2 regions of the Paenibacillus sp. RS8 genome follow, and region 2 is predicted to be linked to the other one. Evidence: riboswitches for the same ligand, from Rfam matches in the RefSeq annotation. Region 2 holds a riboswitch; the other holds the start of a gene.
The links. Region 2 has a riboswitch for cyclic di-GMP ahead of ACDZ28_RS07215 (NPCBM/NEW2 domain-containing protein). Riboswitches for the same ligand answer to the same signal wherever they lie in the genome.

Region 1 (5,882 bases), 2.8 Mb from region 2:
ATCCCGGCACAAGCCGTAGATAAAATAAAAACAGATTGAATTAACAGCGCCTCTTTAAAGGTCCATCCTGCAAATGAAGCATTCGAATTATAAATGAATACCGTTACTAGAGGAAACAACACATTCCCTATAAGCATGATAAGACTATTAAGAATAAAATTAACACGATAAGTGATAGCAGAAGCTATATTCGCCTTCATACAAGTTTTGTATATTAAAAACATACGTTTCATGCGCCCACCCCCGTAAAATGCTTAAGCGACACCGCATACAACACCCGGCAGACTATTCCGGCAATCATAACGGCTATAAGCTGCAGCAACAAAACTTGAGGAATAGGTAAGGTTATATCAGCTAAAGTATAGCTACCTGTATAGACCATTGCAGGAAGAAAGGTCGTATACTGAAACGGTAAGAAAAAGGACGCCATTTGTAAGGATTTTGGAAAAAAGACTAATGGAATCAGCGATCCTGAGAATATCCCCTCGCAAAGACTAAAAAAGTTACGAATACTAGAGGACTGCACCATCCAAAAGGCGACCATTCCAATACTATAATGGATAAAAAAATTCATCATAAAAGCCATTGCTATCGAAAGAATTGCATAAAGTAAATTTGCTGGCAAAACATCAATATGAAAAATAAAAAAGAAAATCATAAAGCAGGGTATAAATTCAAATAGAAGTCCAAGTACCCTATGCCCTGCCTTCTGAGACAACGCATAGAACATATGATTCATCGGTCTTAAAGAGAAGGTAATGAACTTCCCCGTGCGGATGAGCATTTGTAAATTCCAATCGGCAAAATCCATGGTCAAATAGTTAATCAGCATCGTGGCACAAAAATAAGAGAGCATATGGGAAAGCGACATTCCGTTAATAGAAGATTCCCCACTATAAACAGCGCTCCATATATAATACTGCACCAAAAAATACACAGGACCCACAAATATAGAAACCATCGAATGCGTCCTGTACGCACTCCATTCCTTATAAGTAACAAAAGCAACCGCTCTCATAAGGCGAAAGCGGTGCTTTATCATCTCAAACATAAGTCACATCCTGCCTATCTGTAGATATTTCATAAAAAATAGCAAACTTCTTATTCGAGTCCGGACCAGATCACATTATGTGTGCCAAAAACGCCTCTACCATCCCATACCCCTTTATGCCAAGGGAGATACCAAGCGGCAACCATCTTTTCTATAGGGTCAATGAACAAGGCACATGCTCCTGCCCCTTCGTGAAAATAAGTGCCTTCAGAGTAAGAAGTACTTACATTAAATCGAAGGTCCGGCCCAAGTCCGTATGGACGATCCGATCCTCCATCTCCCCATGCGTAGTTTGGAATTTTCTCAGTATTGAACCGCTTGGTCATTCTTTGAACAGCCATACGACTTAAGATATGACCACCCTCGTATTCCCCTTGGTTAAGCAACATGATTCCGAACTTTTGTATATCAGTAACTGTTGAATATAACCCCCCTCCAGTTCCGGGAAGCTTGATTTCTTCTTCAGACCTTTGTTCCTCATCCGTAAATTCCCCGTTTTGCAGCTTCTGAAGATATTCCTTGGCCCCTTCCGAACGAATGGCGATCCTACTCGCTTTCTCTGGCGGTATAACAAAGAAAGTATCTTTCATGCCTAAGGGTTTTACAATGTTGTCCATTATGTATTCTTCTGCAAAAACACCCGTTATTTTCTCGATAATTGCACCCAAGATCACATATCCGAACGATGAATACATCCATTGCGTCCCTACTGGAAAATGAAGCCCATAGGAAAGTCCAGCTTGAATCCAGTTTTCTTTCCCAACCTCAGATTCATAAATATACCACCAAGCACTTTTATAGTAAGTATCACTTATAGTGCCATGATCTGGTGCAATGCCGGAGGTATGAGTCAGTAAATGGGCAATTGTAATCGGCTTAAAAGGATCCGCATCAAACTCTGGTAGAATAGAACTAACAGGCTGCCCCATAAAAATCTTACCATTATCCGCAAGCTGCCAGATCGCTGTCGCTGTAAACAGCTTTGTAATTGAAGTAATGCGGAAGATTGTATCCGTTTTCATTTCTTGGGTGCTGTCTTCTTCGTAACTGAAACGTCCCCCGGCACCATTAGCAAATATTTTCCCATAACGACTTAGAGAATAAATATAACCATCAGCTACTTTCTTATCACAGAGATCCCCATAAAAATGATTAAGTGCCTCTAAGCGGTCCTCCCTGTAATTCACTTCGTGCAGCTTACTAAGCTCTGTGGATGATAACATCGTTCACACTCCCCTAATTTTAATAAACACGCAATAAATTATCATAAATGTAAATATACACCTAACTCATAATACCTTGTCAATGTAATAGTTACAACATGATATTTCACGTACTTATAAATTAATTCAGTTTATTAATTACATAAATAGCATGCGCTAAAACCCTAATAAATGGAAGGTCAATTATATATTTAACTATTCTTTACTGATCTCACTACCGGTAGCCACTGTCAAGAATCGAGCAAAAAGCGCTGCTCTATTGAACAGCGCTTTTTACTCGATATGAAATGCCTTTATTATTCTAGTTCAGCCGGCTTTACAATGGCTGTACCTTTGTTATTCTTGGAATATTTAGCTTCAATTTTCGTGGTGTATGTATCTTTTTCTCCGTCACTGGTCAGCACATAACTCAGATCGACTGTCAGCTTTTCCGTCTGCCAGGTCTTAGTATTGACGAACAATTTCCAAGTTACGCTTTTCGGTTGAACGGTCTCACCATCCCAGAGATTCTCCTGGTCATACAGCGCGATTATTCCCTTAGCTGCTGTCGGATCAGTTATCGTGAACTGTAGGACCGTCTGTGCGCCAACATTGTTGACTTTCATCGATTTTTTATAACTTTTGACCGAATCAAGCATGGAAACAGGATCATATTGACCTTTCGAGTAAAAAGCATTCCACTCCGCCTTCTCCAGTCCAAGCCAATACTGTGCATTGGGATCGATGGGCTCCCCGTCATCGTCGTAACCCTCGTCTTCAGATTCATCGATAAGCTCACTTCCGTCTACAAGATAGTAATACTCCTTGTCATTGGCATACAGGCTGTAAGATGTTTTTAAAAGACTGCTATCGACGGTGCCTGCTGCGGCAAAATTCGGCAGACGGTTGATATCCAGCTTCAGTGTGTTGGTGTTGCTGATACGCACCCCTCCGCTTTGAATATCCTGTTTTTTGGTCACATCTAAGTGGAAATTCTTTAGTGCTTTGGAGGCTGCCGTTACTTTGCTGATCATTTGATCCGCAGTGACTGCTGCTGTCGTAGCTGCAGACACAACTTGAGGATTAGACATCCATCCGACCGTTCCGGACAGCAATAAAGCACCCGCTGCCAACCCTGTACCTATTGTTTTAAAAAAACTCTTCATGTACTTCCCCTTTCGGCCCCTTGCGATAATGTAACGCCGTATAGGTTGGAATAATAAAAACAGCCCGAAATAGACTACACGTCCTTCAGAACTATCCATAAGACATCCCTATGGCGGCCTGGCGATCATTTCCTTCTGTAGAAAGGCTTTAGACCCATGGCTTTGTGTCATCATCTTTCGATGATTTTACCTTTAACGCGGACATTCAATTAGTTTAAAGGATGTTTGTCCCTTTGCCAATTTTAGCATGGTCATATTTACCTGTAAACGACTTATCTTCCATTTATCTTCACAATAAAGGTAATAGATTAATTTTAATTCAAATTGCTGTTTTCTCTTTCATCAAAATCCTGGTCTAGGCTGGTGTCAGTATTATAAGTCCAATGACCCTTAACATATTTCAAGTAAATAAGAGCTTCGTATTTATCATTGTCCCCCCCTTCATTGTATGTAACATCGCTCCAATCGAGTTTCCCTTGGACGACAGCTTCCTTTTCTCCTAGGTAAACGACTCGTTCGTCGGTTAGCAAGTACCTCGATTCAGAATTGGCAAAGTGCCCCTTCATCATACTTTCCCATGTCACCGAACTGAACACAACAGCATTCCATTCTTTAATAATCGAGGGGTCTGTATATTGGGTAGTAAGATCAAGATTTTCGGAGTTATACGCATTGTAATAGGTTCTTAGATCTGCCAATACGGCATTCTGCTCGGTTTGATGATTCTCCATAATAGCCGCAGCTTTCTTATCAATATCCGCAGGAAGCTCCATACGATTAAAAATCAAGCTATCATTCGCGATCTTCCACTGTCCTCGTTCATATCGAATATCGAAAAGATACACAGCTTCTCGATTCAATTCTTCTGTGTTCTTAATGTAAGTTACTTGAAGATTCGCTTCACTAGCAGAAGTGTATTCAATCCGATCTATTGTCACTTTGAAGTCTTTAACTGCGATTTCACTGATTGGTTGATTAGCTTCATAATCATATTCTAGATTCATATAACCTAATTTAAGATTATCAGATGTTAATAAACGGGGACTAAACGTTTCGTAGTATTTCGTAAGTAGTTCTTGAATAGCAGCGTCCTGACCCTCTCCGTACGGTTTCAAGCTCACGGATAGCTTAGATTGATCATAACTAACCGAATATTTCGCTAAGTTACTAACCAAACGAAGAGGAAGATACACTTGTCCATTAAGGACAGGAATCTCTTTATCCAAATAATAAGTCACTCCGTCGTAGTAGATGATAGCCTCACCAGCCCAGAATTCGATTTCAGCACCTCTTATGACCCCTGAGATTTTACGAGTATCGGGATCAAATGATACCTTATAACCCATGGCGGAGAAAAATTGGCGATATGGCACGTACATAACACCAGACTTTAAGATCGGATGAACGCCAGCAACCCTTACATTATTCACAAACAACTGAATAGATTTGTCAGCAGACGCTGTCCCTATAACAAGCGGTGTAGTCATTATCAAGCAAAAGCTCAGTAAAAGAACCGCAAACTTTCTAACCATTTAACACATCCTATTCTCAATAATGGCGTAATTTGTTCTACCTGTTTAATTCAACTTCTTCTATATTTCCGTCCCATTCCATGATGACTTTTTTATGAAGGGAAGTGTTTCTATAAATACTATTGAACCTGATTAGCTAAGTCTACTAGTTCGGAATCATCCAGTTTGTAATCACCTAACAGATCAAGATTTCCGTTGATATAATAAACAAAGCGGGCCAAGAAACCATCTTTGCTCTCCCACCAAATAGATTGACTGGTCTCATCCTCATCGTAATAAGCCTGTTTTCCGTTTTTTAGTGTATAAGGTTGTTTACCTTGTTCAGATACTTTCTCTGGATCATTTATAACCTTACTTAGAATCAACCTAATTTCCTGTGTGGTCTGCTTGTTTTTATAATGAAAGATATATTGTTGGAGTATATATGGATTATCAAGTTCTATCTTCGTACGAACTTCATTCACTTCAAATGGAAATCTAAACGGCTCAACGAAATCATAATTCATCGATAAAACCCTATCTTGATTACTACCGCTGCATCCACTTATTAAAATAATCAATATTAATAAAACATAAGAAAAAACACTCTTCATCTCTTCCCTCCTTCGTATTACATAACAAGTAAAAGGTAGCAAATTATTTGGGTACACATACCATCAATTCACCTAAGGATACATCAACCAAATATTGGAATTAACATCTATTATATCAAACAAGTATAGAGATTAAAGGAGAATACGAAATTAGCAAACCAAAGAGTACTAGAATGAATTACCTTCACAACAAAAAAAGCATAAAACAGACTCCCGTCCGCTTTATGCTTTGCACCTAAACTTATTTTACAAATCCAAAAAATCTTAGGATAAACAATATTTTACGAGCGCATCACGCACACCATGCTCGTTGTTCGAACCCGTTACAGCATTCGCTG
Region 2 (5,882 bases):
TGAGCATAATCTAAGGATTTTACCTGAGGTTATTCATCACTTGAGTAGAAGTAATACGATACATAAGGTAGAAAAAAATGTGATTACGATTAAGGAGGCTGGGGTGCGGGATTTTCTAGATTTCTGTAATGACCATATGGAGTCGGAGCAGTTTGAATTCCGTATAGATGACCAAACATGGAGACCTCTATCCGAATTACCCACTGTACTTAATATGGAGTGGATTGATGAGGTTATAACTAAGGGCTTAGTTACTTGTCACTTCCAACCGATTGTGAACGTACGGGAAGAGATTTTTGCATACGAGCTCCTATCCAGATTTAAAAAAGAAGATGGGTCCCTTATCTATCCTAATGAGATTTTTGCGGCGGCACGGAATCGTGGGCGTTTATATGCTTTAGACCGGTTATGTAGAATGACTGCTGTAAAATATGCTGCACCCTTAAATAAAAAAACCTTTATTAATTTTATCCCAACGTCGATCTACACGCCAGAATTCTGCTTAAGATCAACCGTTGAACTGGCCAATCAATTAGGCGTCGATCCGTCTCTTTTTGTCTTTGAAGTTGTTGAGACGGAGAAAGTGGATGATCTCGCTCATTTGAAAGCTATTTTGACATATTACAAGGATCGGGGATTTGAATACGCTTTAGATGATGTTGGCGAGGGCTTCAGCACAATCGAGATGTTATTGGAGCTTAAACCCCATTACATGAAGCTGGATATGAAATATGTGCAGGGTGTGTCCAGCGATCTGAACAAACAGAAAATAGCTAAACAATTTTTACAAAAAGCTTTAGAAATCCAATCCGTTCCTTTAGCAGAAGGTGTGGAGTTTAGAGAGGACTTTGAATGGCTTAAGCAGAGTGGTTATCAGTTGTTTCAGGGATATTTATTTGGAAAGCCTGATCCTATTCCCAAACAGTGATCCTAAGGAGCATATCTCCGTCTAGAGGATGAGATGGATTTCAGGTCAGAGTCTGAGTACAGGTAAACCCCGGGGTTGTATAATTAAGGTAATTGAGAAGGGGGACGGGATGGATATGAAATGGCATAAGTACATCACGCGCTGGGCGGATTCTAGAGGGTTAGGTGGACGGGAAATTGATTATCAATGGCCGTCTCCATCATTTCCGGTGGTAAGTATCCGCAGCAATTTAGGTCGATACTCAGGTCAGGGGTATGGTCACGGAAGCAAGCCACAAGTGAAGACGGCTGTTGGTTTAATTGCTATTGGAGATGTAGCTATAGGCTTGATATCCATAGGTGCAATAAGCGTCGGTGTACTATCCGTAGGTGCTATATCACTGGGGATGTGGTTAGCGCTCGGAGCGATAGCACTTAGTTGGCTTGGCTTTGCCGCGGGAGCAATTGCGATTGCAGGAGTGGCTGTGGGAGCGATCGCGATAGCCGAAAAAGCATTGGGAGCGATAGCCATAGGCGATACGGCGTTTGGGGCGATAGCCATAGGGCGAATCGCTGGAGGTGCGGTAGCTATTGGACAATGGGCATATGGTGTAATCGCTGTTGGAGAGCATGGTTTCGGGTTAATTCCGATCACGGGTGATGTGTGGAATTGGTTCCGGCGTTTGTTTGGGCTAAGAGATTAAGCCGCTAAGCAGTTCTAAAGTATCATTCATAGTCTGGGATAGTTAATAAAAAATATCTATCAGAACAGAAAAACTAATTGCAATTACCTATTCGGATTTCATACCAATTAATCATGCGATCAGATGTAGCGTTATGTTACTCTTTGTAATGTATTCGAAACTTCATAGGCAAACCTATGGAAATGTAGGGACGCAAAGCTATAGGGACTAAGGTTATTATAACTATTGTCAGCCAGCTGCCAAAGAGTGTATTACGCTTTTTGTTAAAATATAAGTGAGTATAAGTTATACACCTATACTTAATGTCTTATATTTCTCGCTTAAACGCGTATCGTCCTTAGAAGGGCGTCGGGGCGTTTATGCTTGTTAAAGTTTAATAAAAATTAAGTCTTAATTTTTATGGACTTTATACGCAATCAAGCTACTCTTTTGGGGTAGTTTTTTTTGTGCCCATTTTTGGGTACTGAAGAGATTCATATTACATCTGGGGGTAGAAAAGATGAAAAAAATGATTGCAATCGCTACATCGGCAGCCATGATAGCCAGTTTTTCGAGCGAGGCAGGTTATGCTTTAGCAAGTGATGTAAGCAAGGTAAGTGTAGTGAACAGCGTAGTACAAAGCAAAGCTGAGCTATTAAGCAGTGCGTCAGTTATTCCGTTTGATCTGTATGGAAAGGCTATCCTTAGCGCTTATAACGATGTTTTTAAAATGAATCCTGCAAATATTAAATCCATCACGAATAATGGTGGCAACTACTCAGGTTCACCAATAGCTAAGGCTATTGATGGCGATATGAGTACGCATTGGGAAACGGGCAAACCGAATAGCTCAACGTTTACGAACGAGGTTGTCTTTGTTTTTAATGAGTCCACGGAATTAAATAGAATCGTATATGCTGCAAGACAATCCGGTGCAAAGGGTAAGGGGTTTGCTCAGGAATTTGATATTTATGGCTCAACTACGGATGCAGGCGATTTTACACTAATATCCTCTGGAGAATATAAAGGCGGAGCAGGAGATGTTGTGGAGATTGAGTTTGCACCTACAGCTTTCAAGAGACTTAAATTTGTCTACAAAAAAGCTAACCAGGATTGGGCGAGTGCGGCTGAATTTTCTTTTTACAAAGAAGATGCCATATCGGCAAAGATGAAAAACTTATTTACAGATGATACCTTGAGTCAAGTTAGTGCAGCATTTAATACGGTAGAGAAGTTAACCGCTTTAGAACAAGAAGTGCAGTTACATCCACTGTACACGCAGTTTCAAGCAGATATAGAGAATGCAAAGGTGCTTCTGGAAAACCATCAAGTAGAGGAAACGGCAGCTAAGGTTTCGAAGTTAAAGGGGTATGGCACAGCATATGAAAATGCCTATAGCGAAGCTTACAGAATGCCAAACTCAAACGTATCAAAAGTAACGGTGAATGGTGGAAGCTACCCAGGTACGAAACCGGAATACATGCTCGATGATCTGCCGAATACACATTGGGAAACGAACAAAAATAATGACGACAGCTTCACGAATGAAGTCGTGTTTGAATTAGCACAGGCCAAAGTATTAGACAGAGTGGCTTTCCTGGCTAGAGATAATCGCAAAGGGTTCCCAGAAGCTTTTGAAATCTATGCATCAGAGACGAGTAAGGGAGAGACCTTTCAGCTCGTATCTAGCGGAACCGCGACTAGTACGAACGACTTTCTGGAGTTTAAATTCGAGCCTACGAAGTTTAAAAGATTGAAATTCAAGTTCACAAAAGCCAATATTAACAGACCTTTTGCGGCTGAATTTAGATTTTATACAGAGGATAAAGTAAGCGAAGCTGTGAATGGTATTTTCACAGATGGAACGATGAGTGCGGTTGTTCCTGCTTATAATAGCGCCAATGCAATCAATGAATTAGAAGAGGCGGCAAAAGTACATCCGCTCTATCCAATCCTTAAAGACTCATTGGATTTGGCTAAGAAGCTAGTAAATGGTGAAGTTCAAACCGAAGGCACCATTATTGAGGCTGAACAGCGTGGGGATATGAAAAAGCATGCACAGCAAAACCTGAGAATTGGTTTCGGTACGAACAACCAACCTACGGGACTCGTTGCAATGCCTGGAGATACGATCAATATTTATGTAGATGCAGCTTCTACTGATAAATTACCTGCAATAGTATTTTCGCAACAAGAGGCGGCTTGGAATGTTTGGGCTAGAAGCGTGCAATTACGTCCTGGTAAAAACACTATAACCGTTCCTGAGTTTGCGACGAATAGTTATTATGCACATGATGTGACTAAGGGCGGTACAGTGTATATCGTCAATCCATATACAGCTGAAGAACAAGGGAAAGCACCTTTGATCCGGTTTGAGGGGCTTACGAAGATCCCTATGATGACAAAGACCACAGATCCAGAACAATTCAAAGCCTTCCTAACCACCTACAAACAAAAATTAGATGAAGATAAGGCAGCACATCCGAATGTTCAAGATCGCAAGCTTATTGATGTGGTAGAAATGGTCAGCGATCATGTTATTTTTACAGGAACGGCTACAGAAGCCTATAACAAGTTTATTACACAAGAAAACAATCCACTGAATACCGTAACCGGCTATGATACTTGGATGAAGACGATCTTTGACTTCTACGGCTTGGATGGCAGCAGCGAGATTCATGATGCCAAGCTAATTCGTGAAAATATTCGATTGATGCAGCCTTATGGTGCAATGTATGCCGCGGGAGATCATACTGGGATACAAATTGGGACCGTAGCGACGATGTTAGGTGATTTTAACAAAGTCTATCCAGGTTGGGGATTGAATCATGAAATTGGGCATCGCTTGGCTATGGGTGAACGGGAATATGGTGAAGTAACTAATAATATGGTGTCTATGTTGATGTCAGTCTATGCGGATTCTATTGATACTCGTATTCCTTTTGAGAGTGATATTTATAAATATGTCCTCGAAGAAAATAAAGTGGTTATGAATCAGCAGGGCTTATTTGCACAGCTCGGTGCCTACTGGCAGTTGGAATTGGCGCACCCTGGTTACTGGACCGAACTGACCAAGCTGTACCGCGAGCGAAAGGTATCCCTTCCTAACGGTGACAATTCCAAGCAACAGTATTTAGTAGAGTTCTCCTCCGAAGTGTTGGGGCTGGATTTAAGCAGCTATTTTGCCAGACATGGCTTCACTGTGAATCCAGAAACGAAAGAGAAGCTGGCTAAATATCCAGCACCGAAAAAGCTATGGTATTTAAATAACTCGGTGGTTCATTATGAGGGCACAGGAATAGCAGATAAGAATGTTGCCATAAAGGTTAATATCACACCTAACGCTACAGCTAAATCGAACACATTAAGCTTTAGTATGAATAAGGATCTGAAGAAAGATTTCTTAGGGTATGAAGTGTATCGAAATGATGTGTTGGTTGGTTTTACCGGGACTGACCAGTTCGTGGACACGAACGTAGATAGCAGCGTCAATTATACGTACAAGATTGTTGGTTATGATAAGAAGCTGATCGCATTGAAACCAGTGCAGGTTAAAGCCTTCAAGCCAGCCCTGTCTGTTGAAGATCAAATTACATTAAAGCTTAATCAAGCCTTTGACCCGATGAAGGATGTAAAAGCGGCTAACTATCAAGGCAACGATATTACTGCTGATGTTACCCTGAAATCAAATACCGTTGATGTAACACAAAAAGGTGACTACGAAGTTGTATATGAAGTGAAGAACGAAGGGGTTACAGAAACTAAAACTACACAGGTTACGGTAACGAGTGACTATGCTTATATCTCAGACCTTAATGCCAAATCAGTCGTTGTTGGTTGGGGTGAATTAAAGAAAGATAAAGCCGTTTCTGGTGGAATCATCACCCTTGTTCGACAAGGGCTAGCTGCGACTTATGCCAAAGGAATTGGTGTTCATGCCAACTCTGAAGTTGTTTATGATATTGAGGGCAAAGGATATGACTTCTTTGAAAGCTATATCGGAATCGATCAAGCGATGAAAGGAAAGCCATCTTCTGCAACCTTTGAAGTGTATGTAGATGGTGAGAAGAAATTCGCGAGCGATGTTTTCCGGGCAGGAACGGAGCATGGATTCGTGAAAATACCAGTGACAGGCGCGCGCGAAGTGAAGCTGGTTACCACAGATGCTACAGACGGTAATGCTTCAGATCATACGGTATGGGCGGATGCAAAGTTTACGAATACTTCAAGCAAACCGATTATCACAGTGCCGGAAGAGACAACTTTCGTGAAGTTGAACAGTGAATTTGATGC

Region 1: it holds a riboswitch for cyclic di-GMP, as region 2 does, so the genes downstream of both, ACDZ28_RS19635 (DUF6612 family protein) here and ACDZ28_RS07215 (NPCBM/NEW2 domain-containing protein) in region 2, are expected to answer to the same signal.

The regions. Positions count from the first base shown of each region.
Region 1 covers NZ_CP168131.1:4,143,657-4,149,538, reverse strand. Annotated here, with positions in the region: gene ACDZ28_RS19650 (ABC transporter permease) at 1-200, opposite strand, end outside; gene ACDZ28_RS19645 (ABC-2 family transporter protein) at 230-1,051, opposite strand; gene ACDZ28_RS19640 (serine hydrolase domain-containing protein) at 1,102-2,274, opposite strand; gene ACDZ28_RS19635 (DUF6612 family protein) at 2,571-3,419, opposite strand; cyclic di-GMP riboswitch class I at 3,529-3,620, opposite strand; gene ACDZ28_RS19630 (copper amine oxidase N-terminal domain-containing protein) at 3,734-4,951, opposite strand; gene ACDZ28_RS19625 (hypothetical protein) at 5,071-5,544, opposite strand; gene ACDZ28_RS19620 (Cof-type HAD-IIB family hydrolase) at 5,809-5,882, opposite strand, start outside.
Region 2 covers NZ_CP168131.1:1,334,793-1,340,674, reverse strand. Annotated here, with positions in the region: gene ACDZ28_RS07225 (EAL domain-containing protein) at 1-928, shown strand, start outside; gene ACDZ28_RS07220 (hypothetical protein) at 1,044-1,610, shown strand; cyclic di-GMP riboswitch class I at 1,768-1,854, shown strand; gene ACDZ28_RS07215 (NPCBM/NEW2 domain-containing protein) at 2,110-5,882, shown strand, end outside.